DNA from 4 places in the Desulfovibrio intestinalis genome. Region 2 is predicted to be linked to each of the others. Evidence: predicted binding sites of a transcription regulator. Region 2 holds the regulator's gene; each other region holds the start of a gene.

Region 1 (4,701 bases), on a different contig from region 2:
GCAGGGCGACCGCATCGGCCCGCGCAAACTGCTCTTGGTCGGGCTGCTCATCTTTATGGCCGCTTCGCTGGCAGCGGCCTTTTCGCCAACGGCCAAAAGCCTGATTATGGCCAGGGGCCTGCTTGCCGTGGGCGGAGCCATGATAATACCCAGTGTGCTGGCCATCATACGGATTACATTTGACGACTGGAAAGAACGGGCCATGGCCCTGGGCATCTGGGGTACGGTAAGTACCGTGGCCGCCGCCATGGGCCCTCTGGCGGGCGGCCTTTTGCTTGAGCATTTCTGGTGGGGATCTGTTTTTCTTATCAATGTGCCGATCATTCTGATTATCCTGCCCCTGGCTGCCCACCTGCTGCCCAAGCCCCAAATCAAGGCCAAAGGCACATGGCCCATCGGGCAGGCTCTGACACTGGCCGCGGGCCTTATGGCGACGGTGTATGCCATTAAGGCCGTTTTCAAACAGGGCTCTTCAATGCTGCTTTGCGGCGGCGTGCTGGCTTGCGGTATTTTTTTGCTGGCATTGTTCATACGCAAGCAGCTGACTGCGCGCGCGCCCATGCTTGACCTTGGCCTGTTCCGCATGCCTGCCATCCGCGTGGGACTCGTGACAGCCCTTATTGTTTCAGGCGCGCTGGCTGGCGTGGAGCTTACCATTGCCCAGGAGTTGCAGTTTGTTCTCGGGCGCACGCCCTTGCAGGCTGGCATTTTCATGCTGCCCATCATGGCGGCTTCTGCCGTTGGCGGCCCTTTGGCCGGAAAACTGGTCGTTTGGGGTGGGCTGCGGAGCGTCTGTACACTGTCGCTGCTGGCTGCCGGAGCCAGCCTCGCCGGGCTGGGTTTTGCGAGCTTTCATGACGCTGGCTGGCTGGTGTTCTCGTGCATGGTCATTTTGGGGCTTTCACTCAGCATTGGTTTGACGGCCTCATCCATTGCCATCATGGGCAGCGTGCCGCCGGAAAAAGGCGGGGCAGCAGGATCCATTGAAGCTCTGGGTTATGATCTGGGCGCGGGCTTGGGCATCACGGGCTTTGGGGTTCTGCTGTCAGTAAACTACAGCGCGGCCTTGCGTTTGCCGGAATACATACGCCAGAGCCTGCCGCACAGTGTCGTGGATTCTATCAGCGATACGATGGTTGCCGCGGAGCTGGCTGGTGGAGAAAAAGGCAAAGCCATTGCCGAGGCCGGACAAATGGCCTTTTCCTCCGCACACAGCACAGTGCTGCTGTCTGCGGCGCTTCTGGTATTTCTTTTGGGCTTGTGGGTTTTCAACGGATTACGCCACTATAACCCAAAGGAACAAAGTAAAGGCTGATCCGGCAAGGGATGTCCTGTCGCCAAGCACACTGGCAAGACAATCCATGCAGAATCACGTTGACTGGAACCAGGCAGGCCGAGCTGATTTGACGAGAATGTATCAGGTAAAAACTGACGCTGCAAAAGCTGAACTGCCCAGAGCTGGTATGGTAAAAGCTTGTCTGCAAAAGTTGTTCTGAAAAAATACCGTGGCAAGGCCCTTCCTGCCGTAAATTCACAGGTAAAATTGTCCTCCTCCAAAGCCCTGCCCCCAGCGGGGCTGACAAGCCGCAGCGCGTCACCCTTCTGACGCGCTGCGGCGCAAAAAGACTGCATTTTTTGGCAACCATTTTGCAATCCCCTCCGGCATGGACGTGTTCAACTACAACCAGGCTGAGATTTTAAGTCTCATACTTACCATGATGCGGGTAAGTATTGTCATGTTCATGCTGCCTGTGTTTTCCACCAACAATATCCCCGTACAGGTCAAAGCCGCCATAACCCTGGTGTTCACGCTGGGCGTATGGCCGCATCTCGCCCTGCCGGGCAGCCAGATGCCTGCCCATCCCTTCGACATGGTAATCATGATTCTGGGCGAGGCGGTGCTGGGGCTGGTGCTGGGCATGGCCGTCAATTTTCTGTTTATGGGCATTCAGGCGGGTGGTGAACTTCTGGGCTTTCAGATGGGCTTCACCATGATAAATTTTGCCGACCCGCTCACCGGCAACCAGACGGGCATAACGGCGTTTTTTCTCTGGATGGTTTCTCTGCTGACCTTTCTGGCGCTGGACGGCCACCTGTACATGATCAAGGGCTTTGCCGAATCCTTCAAGCTGATACCGCCGGGGGGGCTTTTCATCGGCTCCAACATCATGTGGCAGATACTGCACCTGGCTTCGCAGATGTTTGTATTGGCCCTGCAAATTGCGGCTCCGGTAATGGTGGCGCTTTTTATGGTGGAAGTGGCCCTGGGCCTGGTAGCCCGCACCTCGCCGCAGATACACATTATGGAATTCGGCTTTCCGGCCAAGATTGGCGTGGGATTTTTCTTTGTGGGTCTGCTGCTGGTCATTATGGCTGACCATGTGGAAACCTTTATTCTGGGACTGGACGGCCTATTCACCAACCTGCTGCGGTCTATGAGCCCTCTGTATCAGTAGCGTTAAAAACCCTGTTCCAGTCCAAGCCGGAAGACCATATGCGGATAAACCTGCTCCGCATGCAACTTGTCCCTATGGTACAGCAGCTCTTCAACAGCGGCCATGGCCCCCTGGCAAGAGGCTGCCAAAGGATCGTCAAAAACCACATATCCGCCAGCAACCATTCGGTCTTTCACGCTCTCATATGAGTAGGCAACGGCGTCGTAGATATCACAGTCAATATGTGCCAGGGCAAAAGACAGTTTTTCCTGAAACAGCGTCGGGACTGTGTTTTCAAACAATCCTTTGACCAATATCAAGTTATCCAGACCGAGCATCTCTTTCCGCCTAAGCATTTCCCCCATCAAGTTATCTTCCTTGAAATCCCCTTGTTTGTGGTAATCTTGCGCGCTCTCGGTCAGGGGCATGCCCTCAAAGGTGTCCAGCGCGTATACGCGCCTGCGGCTTTTTGTAAATTTGAGCAGGTAGGCCATAAACAGGGCCATCCCTCCCCGAAAGGTACCAAATTCAATAATATCTCCTTGTGCATCCAGCTTCGGCAGGTAGTACTTAAGAAGAATAAACATATTCAAAAATCGCTCTCTGGTGACAAGAGAAAGCCCATGCGCTGCACGCTGAGCGCCATGAAAAAGCGGATCCGCTTCACAAAAAGCCCGCAGTTTATCTTGTTGAAGACTTATGCCTCTGGCGGCCCCATCATGCAGGGATACTCCTTTTCTGGCGCCAGGCAGGGGCAAGCGCAACAAGGTATCGCTATCAAAAATATTATACAGGAAATTATCGGACTCATCTTTGATTTTTACATCAAAGGGCGAGCATGGCCTTAGCATACAGCGCGTCACCAGCAGCCTGGTTCCCTGACGAACATAAACGCGAATTTCGACTGATTGACTATCCCGCTGAAGGTCAAGGCAGGCAACGGCCAACAGATTTTTTTCCACTGTTGCTACGCGGCCTCTAAACAAAATGCACTGTTGAGCGCTGTCTATCAATTCATAAAAAGCGCCAACATAACTGTCTGCATGGCCGTACAGGGCGAAGCGGCAAGGTCCTTTGGGAAAAGGCCCTTGAACCTGCTTAAACATCATGCCGTCGCCCGATCCATCGGCAAGCACGCCAGCCATATCAGGAACCAGCTTTCCCACGCCTGTCGCCGAGGCCAGCAAAAGTTCCTTTGCTTCACTGTCACTCATCTCTGCAAGCTTAGTCATGGCACTCTCCCCTATGCAAAGACCTTGGAAAAACCGTCCAAAACTGGTCTTCTTTGAGTTTTCCTGTATAGCATCATCTGATGTATCGCATCTTTTTTTTCTGCCGTATTATTTATCACATCGTACTCTAGCGGGGACGAAAGCCTCTTTTCAAGGCGATAAAAAGACGACAAAATTACCTCTGGCGATATACTTTTCCCACATATATATTTGTTAGGACAAGTGTCACCATTAAACATATTAACTTTATTTGACCTACACAGGTCACAACGCTCCTGAGAAAGAGCATGCTCATTGGCAATATATCCAGAAAAAAACTCTGGTTCACTATCTGAAAAAGATATTACAGATCTTGTTCCCACGGCTCTTGCCATGTGCATCAATCCTCCAATGACACCAAGGAAGGCACTACTATTTTTTATTATAGCAGCAGTTTCTCTTAACCCAACATGAAGGCAGTTTTTCGTATTTGGAAGCAATGGATCGCTTTCTGCTCCAATCTGAACAATCGTATAGTTTTTACTTAAAACTTTGCTTACCACAGACCATGTTTCATAGCCGGCAGTTTTCCATACTGCGCCATAGCTTTGCATAACAATATATTTATCATTTACAGGTCTGTTTTCTTCAATTTCCTGATCGCTCAGGTATATTTTTGGATAAATCTTGATATCGCCATACACTTCGGCTCTGGCACAAAGCTTTGCTATCATATGTGTTTCTGGATAACGCCAATGATAAAATCCATTTTTGCATTCAAGATCCCAATAGTGAGCATAAAATGGAGCGACACCACGTTGCAACAGGGCATCATGCACGTCGCGCGAATTAAAAACGGCATGTGCGGGAGTATCATTCAAAACAATATTTGGGTTATGCTCAAGAAGAGCATTGTATTTTGTTGAAGCCACGCAAAGGCCACAGTTCTCGGCAATTGCCGAAACGAGGATGGCATCGCCTATGCCGCCATCATTAAAAATCGTTTTTGTGCGTTGGGCCATATGAACAAATCCTTACTGGATACGGCGGTCAGC
Region 2 (4,701 bases):
CCCAAGGCTGGCAACACCCCCAGTTTAACCAGCAACTGAAAGCCGTTGCATATGCCGAGAATGAGCTTGCCCTGATCCAGAAAGTCGCGCAAACTTTGCAGCAAAGGAACGCCTTGCGCATCCTTGAGGTAACGCCAGCGCATAACAGCGGCCTGGGCAGCGCCCAAGTCGTCACCGTCTAGAAATCCGCCGGGGAAGACCAAAAAGTGATAGTCGGCCAACCGAACTTTGGCCGCCACAATGTCTGAAAAGTGGACTACGTCCGCCCTGTCTGCACCGGCCAAGCGGGCTGCATGGGCGGTTTCCAGATGAGAATTTGTTCCATAACCGGTGATAACCAGCGTATTGACCATGCCCATGCGGGTAAAGCCTCCTTGGCTTGCTAGCAGATCTTTTCGAGCCGTGCTGATGCTGGCAGACGTGCACAGTGCGGCCTTTGGGCCGAAGTCAGCCCGCACCTCACGAGCCGCAGGCAAAGCCAAGCTGTACCTGCGCATGCTGGAGAGGGAATAACACACTACTTACCTTGTTTTCGATAGTCAATGCTAGCCAAAAAAATGATTTTAGGCTAAGCATACAGGGTTGTGCCAAAAAGCGATCAAGATATTAAGGTGGAAGTCATGAAAACGAAATTTATCTTTGTGACAGGCGGTGTTCTGTCATCTTTGGGCAAGGGTCTGGCAGCAGCCTCATTGGGCGCGCTGCTGCAAACCCGCGGCCTTTCGGTAACCATACAGAAACTCGACCCCTATATTAACGTTGACCCTGGCACCATGAACCCCTTTCAGCATGGCGAAGTTTTCGTTACTGACGACGGCGCTGAAACTGACCTGGATCTTGGACACTACGAACGCTATCTGAACGTGCCCATGTCACGGAAGAATAATACCACTTCAGGGGCCATCTACAATCAGGTTATCGCCAAGGAACGTCACGGTGATTATCTGGGCGCTACGGTGCAGGTTATTCCTCACATTACCGACGAAATCAAAAACGTAGTTTTGTCCTTGGCAGAAGGCGACGATGCCCCTGATGTGGCCATCATTGAAATTGGCGGCACCGTTGGCGACATAGAGGGCCTGCCCTTTCTTGAAGCAATACGTCAGTTGCGTTCAGATATTGGACGCGATAACTGCCTGAACATCCACCTCACTCTGGTGCCTTACCTGCGCACTGCTGGCGAGCACAAAACCAAGCCCACCCAGCATAGTGTGAAGGAACTGCTTTCCATCGGCATCCAGCCTGACATCATTCTGTGCCGTTGCGAACAAAGTATCCCTGAAGAGCTGCGCCGCAAGATCGCCCTGTTCTGCAACGTGGACCAGGATGCCGTATTCTCTTCGGTAGACGTGAACAACATCTACGAAGTTCCTCTGAAGTTCTATGAGGAAGGCTTTGATCAAAAAGTAGCCATCATGCTGCGTTTGCCAGCTCGCAATGCCCACCTTGAAGCCTGGGAAAAACTCGTTAGCGACTGCGCCGACCCCAAGGGCAAGGTTACCATCGCCATTGTGGGTAAGTATGTGGACTTGAAGGAAGCTTACAAAAGCTTGCATGAAGCCCTGATCCACGGCGGCGTGGCCAACCGCGTTCAGGTGAACCTGCGTTACGTCAATTCCGAAAACGTGGATGCCGACAATGCGGCAGAGCACTTCAAGGGCTGTGACGGCATTCTGGTGCCTGGCGGCTTTGGCTACCGCGGTGTTGAGGGCAAGATCACGGCTATTCGCTACGCCCGCGAGAAAAAGATACCCTTCTTCGGCATCTGCCTGGGCATGCAATGTGCGGTCATCGAATTTGCCCGCCACGTTGCCGAAATGGCTGATGCCAACTCTGAAGAATTTGACCATCGTTCCAAGCATAAGGTCATTTACCTTATGACAGAATGGTACGACTTCCGCACAAAGAACGTTGAAAAACGCGATGCCGGAAGCGACAAGGGCGGCACCATGCGCCTGGGTTCTTATCCTTGCAAGGTTTTGCCCAATTCTAAGGCTCTGGATGCATACAAGAAAGAACTGGTGGAAGAACGTCACCGTCATCGCTATGAATTCAACAATGAATTCAAAGAAGCTCTGGCAGAAAAGGGCATGGTTTTTAGCGGCACTTCACCGGATGGAACGCTGGTGGAAATTGTTGAACTGCCTGACCATCCGTGGTTCCTTGGTTGTCAGTTCCACCCCGAATTCAAATCCAGGCCTATGGATGCCCACCCCCTCTTCCGCGAATTTATTGGTGCTGCTAAAAAACACGCCAAGGTTTAACGCCTGAGGGTTTAAAGACATCTCATAGAAAATGAAAAAGGGAGGGCCAACCTCCCTTTTTCATTTTTTGCCCCGATTGGCATCCGTGAAGCCAACACCCTGAAAACAATGGGGCAAAGCTTGTTTCAAGGCACTTCAAACCATGTTTTTGCTCTCGCAACCTCTGGCTATTGCATAATTTTTGCCACTATGGCACACTACTTGTAAATAAAAAACTTTCCTGAGGACATTCAAGGCGGAACTGGCTCATGGCACTGGAACTTCGACAGCAACTCAAACTGGCTCAGCAGCTGGTGATGACCCCGCAATTGCAGCAAGCCATCAAGCTGCTCCAGCTCTCGCGCATGGAGCTTCTGGAGACTGTGCAGCAAGAAATGCTGGACAACCCATTTCTGGAAGAATCCCAGGGCGATGACGGCTCAGCTGAACCAGCTGAAGACCGACGGGAAAAGGCCACTGAAGAAGTATACGACCAGGATTTGGCCAAGGACGCCGACTGGGAAGACTATCTTGGCGAATTCGCCAGCACTCCCCGCCTTGTGCAGCCTCGTGAATTTGAAGTTGCTGAAGACATTTCTCCTCTAGAGGCGCGCTACTCAGCCAAACCGACCCTTGAAGGGCACCTGCTTTGGCAACTGCGCCTTTCTTCGCTCTCTGACGCGCAAAAAGATATTGGCGAAGTCATTATTGGCAATCTTTCTTCCGCAGGCTATCTGCACGCCAGCATAGATGAAATTGCACAGATGACCGAGTCGGACCCTTCTGACGTTTTGACAGTGCTTGAAAAAGTGCAGCTGTTTGATCCCGTGGGCGTTGCAGCGCGTGACGCGCGTGAATGCCTGCTGGTGCAAATAAAAAGCCTGAAATACGACCGCGATCCCATACTGCTTGAACTGATACGCTCTCACCTGGAAGACCTTGAAGGCAAGCGCTATAAGCCGTTGCTGCGTAAATTCAAACTGGATATGGAGGAACTCAAGGAGTATCTGGATATTATTCAAAGTCTTGACCCCCTTCCAGGGGCCAGCTTTGGAGGCGGAGAGCCAACCTACGTCAGCCCAGACGTCTTTGTGTACAAGATGGGTGACGAATTTGTCATACTGCTCAACGAAGATGGCTTGCCACAACTGCAGCTTTCCAACATGAACCAAATGGACATGAAGGGAGCCTCAGACAAAGAAAAGGAATACTGTACGGAAAAGATGCGCTCGGCCAGCTGGCTCATCAAGAGTCTTTATCAGCGCCAACGCACTCTGTACAAGGTAATGGAAAGCATTGTCAGGCATCAGCAAGCTTTTTTTGAAGTTGGTGTATCGCGCCTTGCTCCTCTCATCCTCAAGGACATTGCAGACGACATCAGTATGCATGAGTCGACTGTCAGCAGAATTACGACCAACAAATATGTGGCCACGCCCCACGGTATTTTTGAGCTGAAATTTTTCTTCAATAGCGGTTTGGAGCTGGATGACGGAAGTCAGGTGGGTTCCGAAAGTGTCAAGGCGCTTATAAAAAAATTCATCGCCGATGAAGACACCAAGTCTCCCCTGAGCGATGAACGCATTGGCGAAATGCTGAAGGACCACCTCAAGGTCAACATCGCACGGCGTACTGTGGCAAAGTACCGCACCGCTCTTGATATTCCGTCCTCTTCCAGACGAAAGGAACATTTTTAGTTTTTTGATCGCCTGTGGCAGAAGCTGAATCAGACTGCCCACGAAGGAAAGACAAAAATTGCGAAAAACCGGGCCTTTTGCCGGATTTTCACCGTCCCTCAAGGGCGGGTTCCTGGTTCTCCGCATGGAGAACTGCCATAATAAGGAGGATTATATGAACATCTCTTTCGCCTTCAAAAACTTTGAAGCCTCCGACCACCTTAAGAAATATGCCCGCCGCCGCATTGAAAAGCTGGGGCGGTTTTTTGGCAAATCTTCCGGTCTTGAAGTAAGTGTTGTGTTGACTGTGGACAAATTCCGCCACCGTTGCGAGGTTACTGTCGTCGGTGAAGGACTGCATATCAATGCCACAGAACAAACCTCAGACATGTATGCCGCTATTGACCTTGTGACCGACAAGGTTGAAGCGCAGATCAAGCGTCAGGTTTCGCGAGTGAAGACGCAGCGCCGCAAGGCACGCAGTGCTGATGTGGATGTCTTCACCTACAACATTGACGCAGAAACTGATGTTGCACTGCCTGTGGAAGGCACAGATCGTCTGGCAACCAAGCCGCTGCACCTTGATGAGGCGCTTATGCAGCTTGACTCCATTGGCAGCGAGTTTCTGGTCTTCTTTAACGCAGAAAATGGCCGCATCAATGTGGTATACCGCACGCGCACAAGCAGCTACGCGCTGATTGACCCCGTCTTATAACTACTCCTGATTCCCGGCTGCCAATCAGGCAGCCGGGAAATTAGCGGGGGATTCATGAACACCACAAAAC
Region 3 (4,701 bases), on a different contig from region 2:
GGCGTCGTTTTTTTGTGCGCGCGCCACGTCGGGCGAAAGCTTTATTGCCCTGCGTTTTGCGCAGGGCCTTAGCGGAGCTGGCGGGGTAGTGCTTTCACGCGCCATTGCCTGCGACCTTTTTCGCGGGCCGGAGCTGACCAGCTTTATGGCTGTTCTTATTGCCATTCAAAGCGTGGCCCCCATTGTGGCTCCGCTGTTGGGCGGCGGGCTGGCAATTCTGGGCGGGTGGCACGCGGTTTTTGTTTTTCTGACGGGCTTTGGCCTGCTGCTTGTGTGCCTGTGCGCGTGGCGGATGCCGGAAACCCTGTTGCCTGAAACGCGCAGGCCCGGCGGCGTGTTCGCCGCTTTGCGCTATACTGGCAAGTTGTTCAAGGAAAAGGCCTTCATGTGCTTTGCAGGCGTGCAGGGCTTCACCATGGCGGGATTTTTCGGCTATGTGGCGGCCTCGCCCTTTATTTTTCAGGATATGTACGGCTTTTCCCACACGGCCTACGCAATGATTTTTGGGGCAAATGCCCTCAGCCTTTCCCTGATGGCCGTAATCACCGGGCGTCTGGCCCGCAGGGTCAAAGAAGAAAAGCTGCTTGTGGCGGGCAATGTTTTGCGCTGGATAGCCTGCCTGATAGTGCTGGCGGTGACCCTTGTGCGTCCGGCTTCGCCCTGGCCCCTGATTGCGGCCCTGTACTGCATGATAACCCTTCAGGGTGTGACCTTTGCTACCAGCTTTACGCTGGGCATTGCCGCGCAGGATGTGGGCGCGGGCGCTGCTTCCGGCGTGATTGGCGTGGCGGCGTTTATTTTTGGGGCTTTTTCTTCCCCTCTTGTGGGCTTGGCCGGACCGGAAACCGCCGTGCCTCTGGGCGTAGTTTGCGCCGTGACAGGAACCGCCACCCTGGTTCTGAGCCTTATGGGCAACAAGGCCCTGCGCCAGCGGCGTGAGCGTTTGGCCGCCGCGAAACAGCCGGAGAATTGAGGTTTGGCCGGGCTTTGCGGCGATTCGCATTGACGCGGGCTGCACCCGATAGTACATATAAAAACGCTTGCGATATTTTTCCCTAGTGCAGATTAACTTTAAGAATTTATATTCTCGAAGTTAAAGACATGCTCGTTACGGCGTTTCACCGCGCTAATAAATAGCGCTTACGCCTCCACGGCGGGCACCAGAGCATTTCAACCTTGAAACGCTCTAGCGGGGGCCGTAACAAATGTTTTCGGCCTTTGGCTGTGCCAGACTGCGTTTTGTTTTCCGGCTGAGTGCCAGCTTTGTAAGGCGCATTGCTGCAAAGTTGATTTGGTCACGTTCTGGTAGAGAATCGGGCCTGACTATACCGGGCCATCAAAAAAATTAAGGAGTTTCCATGCCTGAACCACAGAGCCAATTCCAGAGCGCTGTCGCCGCAATGATTGAATCGGTAATGTTTGAAAACTGGTTGCGCTTCTATTTTATCAGCGAAAAGCCCGAAGCCGCTCCGGTGGATGGCGAAGCGCCGCTGTTTATGGCCGTGCCGGTCAAGGGGATGGAACGCATTGCCGAGCTGTATCCTCATCTGCTGCCTCTGGCCGACGAAATGAATGGCAAGGAAGTGACGTTTGAAATGTCGCAGCGCGCCATCTGTAACTTTGTGGCCACCCATGTTGAAGGCAAAAGCATTGCCCGCGACAGCGCGGCAATGATTTTTAACAGCTCTACTTTTCAGGTGCAGATGCAGCTTTTCAACACCTGGTTACAGATGCATGAAGACCAGCTTGACCGTGGCTTCACGGAATTCGGCGCATGGCGCAAGCTGTTTGACGAATGGCGTCAGAGCCCCGGAGCCCGCGAACTGGCTGAAAAGCTGAGCCTCAGCATTCAGGGTTCGCCTGCCGCAAGCGGCAAGGAAACCGTACAGTAATCTTTGTACCCGCCGCCCATTTGCCCGAAACAGTCTTTCAGGCAAATGGGCGGCGGGTACCCCGATTCGCCTGATAATCTGCCAGTCCCTTGAAAAACTGCTGAAAATCTGTCAGTCCCCTTTGCCTGATACGTGCGCCGCACCGCGCTGCATGGGTTCCTGCTGTTGTTGGTGCGAGATTGTATGGCTGGCGCGTAAATTCTGTTGGAAGGGTAATGCCGGACTGCACGCCGTGCAGAAATGCAAACCATTTCAAATATGCCTCTGCCTAGAAGGGTGGCTTGCGGCAGAAGATAATTTTTTGTACAGCGATACCCCCGCAGCAAGGGCGCCAGCTGACGAGGTATAAGTTTTTAAACTAAACAGGATTTGTTCCTGAAATATATTTTCAATAATTACAGAATATTAAAGAGAATAATTCTTGGGTTTTATTTGGCACGGCCATTGCACAATAGAAAGTACCTTCCTTTCTTTTGCTGACAGCCTCCTCCAAATAAGACGGCCTGCCTCCCCAAGCGGGCCGTTTTATTTGGTTCATCCACGCAGTCATGAGGATAGTCATGCAGCATTTTCTTGCATCGGAATACAGCCCGGTTCGGCCAGATCAGGCCGCCTTTCATATCATTCCTGTTCCGCTGGAGCAGAGCGTTTCCTACGGCGGGGGCACAGCCCACGGCCCAGAGGCTCTGCTCACGGCCTCGCAGCAGCTTGAAGCCTGGGAATGCGGGCACACTCCTGGCGAGTCAGGTTTTTATACTGCCCCGCCTGTGGACTGTCGCGGTCCCATTGAGGCCACCCTTGACCGCATTGAGGCGGCCACTGCCCACGCCCTTTCCTGCAAGGCCATGCCCGTGCTGCTTGGCGGCGAGCACACCGTAAGCCTTGGCGCGTTGCGCGCTTTGGCAAAGCATGCCCAAAACACGGGCGAGCCCTTCGGTATTGTGCAGTTTGACGCCCATGCCGACTTGCGTGCAAGCTATGAAGGCAGCCCATACTCGCATGCCTGCGTTATGCACCGCGCGGTGGCTGACCTGGGCCTGCCGCTGGTACAGTTCGGCGTGCGCGACTTTAGCCGTGAAGAGGCCGAGGTGCGCAAGGCCCACAACGTCACGCACTACGACGCCTATTTCATGTCCCGAGTGGGCCTGCCCGAACTGCCTTTTCCCGAGGATTTTCCTCGGCGCATCTATATCACCTTTGATGTCGACGCTTTTGACGCTTCCCTTATGCCCGCCACAGGTACACCGTCACCCGGCGGCATAAACTGGCGCGAAGCCCAGTTCATTCTTGAGCGTTGCGTGGAAGGCAGGCAGGTCGTGGGCCTGGACGTGGTGGAGCTTGCGCCTATTGCGGGCCTGCACCATTGTGATTTCACGGCGGCCAAGCTGACGCATCTGCTTATGGGGCTGGCCCATAACGCCAACAATCGGCCTTGCCCGGAATAATACAGTCTGGGCTGGCGTAGCAGTTTTCCCCGGCATCTGCCCGCACGGTTTTATCAAGGAGCATTTATCATGAAGAACACTGTGGTCACATTTCGCGCTGCCAAGGGGCAAGACAAGCTTGTAGTGCTTACAGCCTATGACTACAGCACGGCCCGCGTTATGGACGCCGCCGGGGTCAATGCCCTTTTGGTGGGAGACTCGCTGGGCATGGTCATGCTGGGACACGACGATACACTCAGCGTCACAATGGACGACATGATCCGCCATTGCGCCGCCGTGGCGCGCGCTGCGGAACAGGCCCTTGTTATTTGTGACATGCCTTACATGAGCTATCACACAAGCGTGGACGAAGCCGTGCGCAATGCTGGCAGGCTGGTGTGCGAAGGCCATGCCCAGGCCGTCAAGCTTGAGGGCGGCGCGGAATTTTGCGATGTGGTCAAGGCACTTGTGCGGGCGTCCATTCCCGTCATGGGGCATCTGGGCCTCACGCCCCAGTCTGTAAACGCTTTTGGCGGCTTCAAGATGCAGGGCAAGACGCCCAGCGCAGCCCAAAAACTGCTGGACGACGCCCGCGCCCTTCAGGACGCCGGAGCCTTTGCCGTGGTGCTGGAATGCGTGCCAGCGGCTCTGGCCGCCCGTGTTACCAAGGAGCTTGCCATACCTGTCATCGGCATAGGCGCAGGCGCGGAATGTGACGGGCAGGTGCTGGTCTGGCAGGACATGACTGGCCTCAATACCCGCCCGCTGCCGCGGTTTGTCAAATACTTCGGCTCGGTGGACAAAGCCTTGCGTGACGCCATTGAGGGCTATACCCGTGAAGTACGCGCCGGAGCCTTTCCCGGTGAGGAGCATTGCTATCCCTTGCCAGAGGGTATGGAAAAAACCATCAAAAAGCTCAAATAGGTCTGCGCCGCTTCAGCTTTTCAAAGATTGCACAAACAAAAACCCCGGTATTGCCGGGGTTTTTGTTTTGTTTGGCGTGCGGTCGAATGCACCAGAAGTAAAGCTGCCAGGTATGCAGGCGAGGCCAGCACGGCTATGTGTTTGTACCGACGAACGCTGTAGCTAGCATGTATTAACTTTGAAAAAGTGCATTCTCAAACGTAATCAGCTTTAGTCTTCACCAAGTTCTTCAAGCAGATCCGCGGAAGGAACGAAAAATAACGTGCCCGTTGCCGCGGTGCTGAAATCCAGCAGCCGGTCGGTGTTGCCGATGGGCTCACCTATGAACATGTTTTCAAGCATCTTGCGCGTGGTGGAAAATTTACCGGCATAGCCGATAAAATAGGTGCCGAATTCGCCCTTGGCGGGGTTGGCGAAGGCCATATTCGCCCGCACTATTTTCAGTTCATTACCGTCTTCGT
Region 4 (4,701 bases), on a different contig from region 2:
ATGGACCGTATTTTCCGCTTTTTCGGCCTGCACGGCGCTTCGGTCATGCCCTACATCATTTCCGGCGGCATTGCTGGCGGCTGCGCCATCCCCGGCGCTATGGCCACCCGCACCCTGCGCAGCCCCAAAGAAAAACTGGCTACCTTGCTGACGCTGCCCTATATGGCCTGCGGAGCGAAACTTCCGGTCTTTCTGATGCTGGCGGGCGCTTTCTTCCCTGATGATGCCCCCACGGTCATGTTCCTTATCATGCTTGTCGGCTGGGTTATGGCCTTGTTGGTGGCGCGCTTGCTGCGTTCTTCCATCGTCAAGGGCGAAGCGACTCCTTTCGTAATGGAACTGCCCCCCTACCGCCTGCCCACGCTGTTCAGCCTGCTGCTGCATTGCTGGGAACGTGCCTGGATGTACCTCAAGAAGGCTGGTACCGTTCTGGTGGCTATTTCCATCATCATTTGGGCGGGCATGACCTTCCCCAAGATGCCCGAAGAAATGGCCGCGCCTTTTGAACAGAAGATTGAGCAGCTTGAAACCCAGATTGCCGCTTTCCCTGAAGGTGCTGAAGAGCGTGGTCCTCTTGAAGAAGAACTGACCAGCGTGCGCGACGAACTGGGCGAAGAAGAGCTTGCGTATTCCATTGCTGGCCGTCTGGGCAAGGCCATTGAGCCCGCCACACAGCCTGTGGGCTTTGACTGGCGCACGGATATCGCCCTGCTGGCTGGCGTTGCCGCCAAGGAAGCCATCGTGTCCACCCTGGGCACTGCCTACGCCATTGGCGAACAGGACCCTGAAGACGCCGCTCCCCTGGCTGAACGCCTGAAGAGCGACAGCAACTGGTCAAAGGCTACTGCACTTTCGCTCATGCTGTTCGTGCTCATGTACTCTCCCTGCTTTGTGGCTCTTGTGGTCATCAAGCAAGAGGCGGGCAGCTGGGGCTGGCTGATTTTCAGCATGGTCTTCAACACCGCTGTGGCCTATGTGGTCGCTATGGTGGCCTACCAGGTTGGACGATCTGTATGGGGATAGTATAAGGGCTTCGGTTTGCCTTGCCGCCTGACGGCAGCAAATCCCGAAACAGAGCTTTGAGCTTTAGTACATGCCCGTGCCGCGCCTTGACAAAGGGCTTGCGGCACGGGCATTGTTTTATGGATATTGGCATTATGCGTCAGGCGTTTATTTTGAGACTCAGGTCGTGCATTGGGGTGTGTATGGTGATTCGGACTTTTGGCCTCTGCCTTATCCTTTGCCTTCTCTGGGGAATATCCCCGGCTTTTGCCTGGGACGCCTGGGTTATTAGTGTTGAGGACGGCAACACCGTTTCTGTCAGTAAAACGCGTGGCAGCGAAGACGCTGACACCGTGTTGCGCTTTTATGGTATCGACGCGCCTACCTTGAGCCAGCCTTTTGGTCCGGAAGCCCGTCAGCGCCTATCAGAGATTATGGCGCGCGGCACCAAGGTTACGGTAGAGCCGATAGGTGAAAGTGAATCTGGCACCGTAAGCGCGCTTATTCAGGTTGGCGGCGCATCTGTCAATTATCAGCTGGTGGCCGAAGGGTTGGCCTGGGTAGACCGACAAACCTGCCGGGCCATTTTTTGCCGCCGCTGGATGATACAGGAACATCAGGCTGTTGTGGACAGGCGGGGGATCTGGGGCCTGAAAATTGGCACACCCCCCTGGCAGTGGAGCAGATAAAAAACGGAGTACATATGAACGTTACTGGTTCGCAGGAATTGAGGGAATTTCTTGATGGTTGGAAAACCGATCCTCAGAACGCCAAAGCGGCCTTCACGGCATATATGGATTTTCTGGCTGCGCACAGCGGTATGAGTTTTACCTTCAAGGCGCGCCCCGGCGTGAGCTATTCTTTGCGCGCCCGGCACGTTGCTCAGAGCAGACGTGAGCTTTTTGTACTGCTGGATGTGGTTGACGATGAAGCGGATAACCGCTGGCTGTCTGTCTGCTTTTACAACAATATGGTAACGGACGCCGAAGACAAGGGCGATTTTGTGCCCAGCGGCCTGATGGACGAAGACGCCCGCTGCTTTAACCTTGAAGAAGATGACGCCCGTATGCGTGACTATATTATGGCCCGGCTGGCCGAAGCTGCGCGTAACGCCGAAAAGAACGTGGAGTAAATTTGCAGACTGCACATGCCGCGCCCTGCGTGGCCATAGATTTTGAAACTTCCGGGTATGCGGCCCACAGCGCTTGCGCTGTGGGCCTTGCCCGCATTGAAGACGGGCGCGTTGTAGACCAGTTTTACAGCCTTATCTGCCCGCCGTCTTCGCGAGTTATGTTTACAGAAATTCATGGGCTCACCTGGAGCATGTTAAAGAGTGCTCCCAGCTTTATTGAAGTCTGGCCGCAGATGGAAGCGTTCATTACCGGAGCTGATGCGCTGCTGGCGCACAACGCTTCTTTCGACAGGCGCGTATTGCAGGCCTGCTGCCGTGAAGCCGGAACCGACGCCCCTCGCTGCCACTTTCTCTGTACCTTGAAGGGCGCACGGCGCAGCCTTCCCTTGCCTTCAAAGAAGCTCAATCACGTTTGCGAGTATTTTGGCATAGGCCTTGAGCATCACCATGCAGGTTCAGATGCTTCTGCCTGTGCCCAGATATATCTGCACCTGCGTGCATTGGGCGTTACTGACAGTCAGATGCGTCTGTAGCTTCATCGCACAATTCGTTCCCCAAAAGTATGCGCCGTATCCGGCCTTGACCTCGTCAATAAAGTGGCGGCGTTGAGGCCGGATACTTTTTTGAATGAAAAAATTTACTTTAACATAATGTTTTAATTAAATAAATAAATATTGGAATGGGTTTTGCTTTTGACTTGGCAGCAATCCATACGGACTGCAGGAGGCATCATGAAAAGTTTGTTCAGCAGCCAGGTCGGCCTTGTTGGCACGGTCATGAACATGCAGCTTCAACGGCAGAATGTCATTGCGGGCAACTTGGCCAACATTGACACGCCCAACTACAAGCCGCGTGAACTGAGTTTTGAAAAAGAACTCCAGACCGCCCTTGGGCAGGATATGGAAGGCCAGATGAGCCGTACCAACGGGGAACATATTCCTTCAGCCTTTGATCCTGAATCCTTCCGGCCTGAATGGTCGGAGGCTTTCAAACCCAGGCTTATTCACGGTGAAGACCGCGTGAACCTTGATAAGGAAATGGCCAAGCATTCCAAGAACCAGTTACAGTTCACCGCATTGGCCCAAATTCTGACCAAGACTTTTGAAGGCATGCATACCGTCATACAAGACGGCAAGCAGGTTTAAGAAACGCAGATCAGATAATGATCAGCGAATTACCGGCTGTTTTGCTGGAGGTGACAGGTAACTGTTGACCCCAAAAACAGCGCAGGTGGCCTTCACGGATCTTCGAGTATCAGGAGGACGTCATGGATTTCATGACAGCATTTGACATAAGCGCATCGGGCCTTGCGGCTGACCGTACGCGCATCAATACAATCTCGATGAACTTGGCCAATGCCAAGACCACGCGAACCCCTTTGGGTGGCCCTTACCGCAGGCGCAGTGTTGTGCAGCAGACGGCTGACGTGGACGATCCCTTTTCCGTGCATATGCGTTCGGCGCTTGACCGTGCGGTTCAAGGGGTGCGCGTTATGGCTGTGACAATGGACAACCGTCCTTTCAAGCGCGTGTATGAGCCGGGTAACCCCGACGCTAACGCAGAAGGCTATGTGATGTATCCCGACATCAACGTGGTGGAAGAAATGGCCAATCTTATGACGGCCCAGCGTAACTTTGAAGCCAACGTTACGACGGTGGACGCTGTAAAGGGCATGTACGTCAAAGCCCTTGAAATTGGCAAATAGCAATAAAAATATGTTCGTACGCGAAAACGTGCGGAATCAGTGAGCGGAGTCAGGAGAATACCATGAGCATTCAGGCAACAGGCATGCGCGCGTATAGTGAAGCCATGCAGCATTTCAGCAAGGTGTCCGGCAGTTTGCAGCAGGGTTCGGCAGTAAGCGGGCAAACGCTTTTTTCCCGCACGCTGGACCAGAGCCTTGCACGCAGCCAGGTTGATACTGGCGAAAACTTCGGCGCTCAGGTGGACAAGATGCAGTTTCCTGGCACCGCCTCCACCCCGGTGACGCCGGAAAGCAGCTTCACGGGCACGCTCAAAGACTCTCTTAATAAAGTCAATCAGCTGCAAAGCGTGAAAGACCACGCCATCAACGAGTTCGCTTCTGGCCGCACCCAGAATGTGCAGGAACTCATGATCACCATGCAGAAATCCAGTCTTGCTATGAAGCTTACTACCGCTGTGCGCGGCAAGGTGCTGGAAGCCTATAAAGAAATTTCAAAAATGCAGTTTTAGCCTTAACGCATCACATCTTCTGATCACGCTCCTGAACGACCTCTCTCCATGCGGCTTTGCCGTTGGGGAGAGGTTTTTTTGCGTTAATTTCAGGGGCCGACGCAAATAATTCTTCAAAGTTGAAGTGTTCAAACTGCGTGCTGCCCAGTGGCAGTGGGCTCAATAGTAACCTGCCAAAATTCATACACTATATAGTGGCATGGCTCTTGCTAGTGGTAAGAGAGCCCGGCCTTGGCGTCGGAAAACCAGCGCTTGCGCGCACAGGAGCGGACCATGCCTGCATTCATTCAACAATTCGTCAATTCCTTCACGGCGATATGGGCCAAAATGAGCCCACTGCAACGCATTGCTTC

The links. The regulator sigma-54, encoded in region 2, starts transcription at its own class of promoters, with help from an activator protein. The targets are predictions, from matches to a motif close to CTGGCACGGNNNNTGCTT.
Region 1: the regulator sigma-54 is predicted to act here: its motif matches at 1,459-1,476, upstream of fliR (flagellar biosynthetic protein FliR).
Region 3: the regulator sigma-54 is predicted to act here: its motif matches at 2,325-2,342, upstream of speB (agmatinase).
Region 4: the regulator sigma-54 is predicted to act here: its motif matches at 2,809-2,826, upstream of flgB (flagellar basal body rod protein FlgB).

What each region holds. Positions count from the first base shown of each region.
Region 1 is NZ_JACHGO010000004.1:248,494-253,194, forward strand. Features, by position in the region: gene HNQ38_RS07870 (MFS transporter) at 1-1,315, shown strand, start outside; gene fliR (flagellar biosynthetic protein FliR) at 1,665-2,456, shown strand; gene HNQ38_RS07880 (TylF/MycF/NovP-related O-methyltransferase) at 2,459-3,667, opposite strand; gene HNQ38_RS07885 (glycosyltransferase family 9 protein) at 3,679-4,668, opposite strand; gene HNQ38_RS07890 (class I SAM-dependent methyltransferase) at 4,697-4,701, opposite strand, start outside.
Region 2 is NZ_JACHGO010000005.1:98,469-103,169, reverse strand. Features, by position in the region: gene HNQ38_RS08875 (phosphoribosylformylglycinamidine synthase subunit PurQ) at 1-359, opposite strand, end outside; gene pyrG (CTP synthase) at 621-2,264, shown strand; gene rpoN (RNA polymerase factor sigma-54) at 2,513-3,937, shown strand; gene hpf (ribosome hibernation-promoting factor, HPF/YfiA family) at 4,092-4,631, shown strand; gene rapZ (RNase adapter RapZ) at 4,686-4,701, shown strand, end outside.
Region 3 is NZ_JACHGO010000006.1:132,095-136,795, forward strand. Features, by position in the region: gene HNQ38_RS10475 (multidrug effflux MFS transporter) at 1-973, shown strand, start outside; gene HNQ38_RS10480 (hypothetical protein) at 1,359-1,892, shown strand; gene speB (agmatinase) at 2,453-3,337, shown strand; gene panB (3-methyl-2-oxobutanoate hydroxymethyltransferase) at 3,407-4,240, shown strand; gene HNQ38_RS10495 (Dyp-type peroxidase) at 4,451-4,701, opposite strand, start outside.
Region 4 is NZ_JACHGO010000002.1:448,670-453,370, forward strand. Features, by position in the region: gene feoB (ferrous iron transport protein B) at 1-1,023, shown strand, start outside; gene HNQ38_RS04755 (thermonuclease family protein) at 1,206-1,691, shown strand; gene HNQ38_RS04760 (hypothetical protein) at 1,706-2,134, shown strand; gene HNQ38_RS04765 (3'-5' exonuclease) at 2,137-2,667, shown strand; gene flgB (flagellar basal body rod protein FlgB) at 2,866-3,279, shown strand; gene flgC (flagellar basal body rod protein FlgC) at 3,402-3,839, shown strand; gene fliE (flagellar hook-basal body complex protein FliE) at 3,902-4,348, shown strand; gene fliF (flagellar basal-body MS-ring/collar protein FliF) at 4,622-4,701, shown strand, end outside.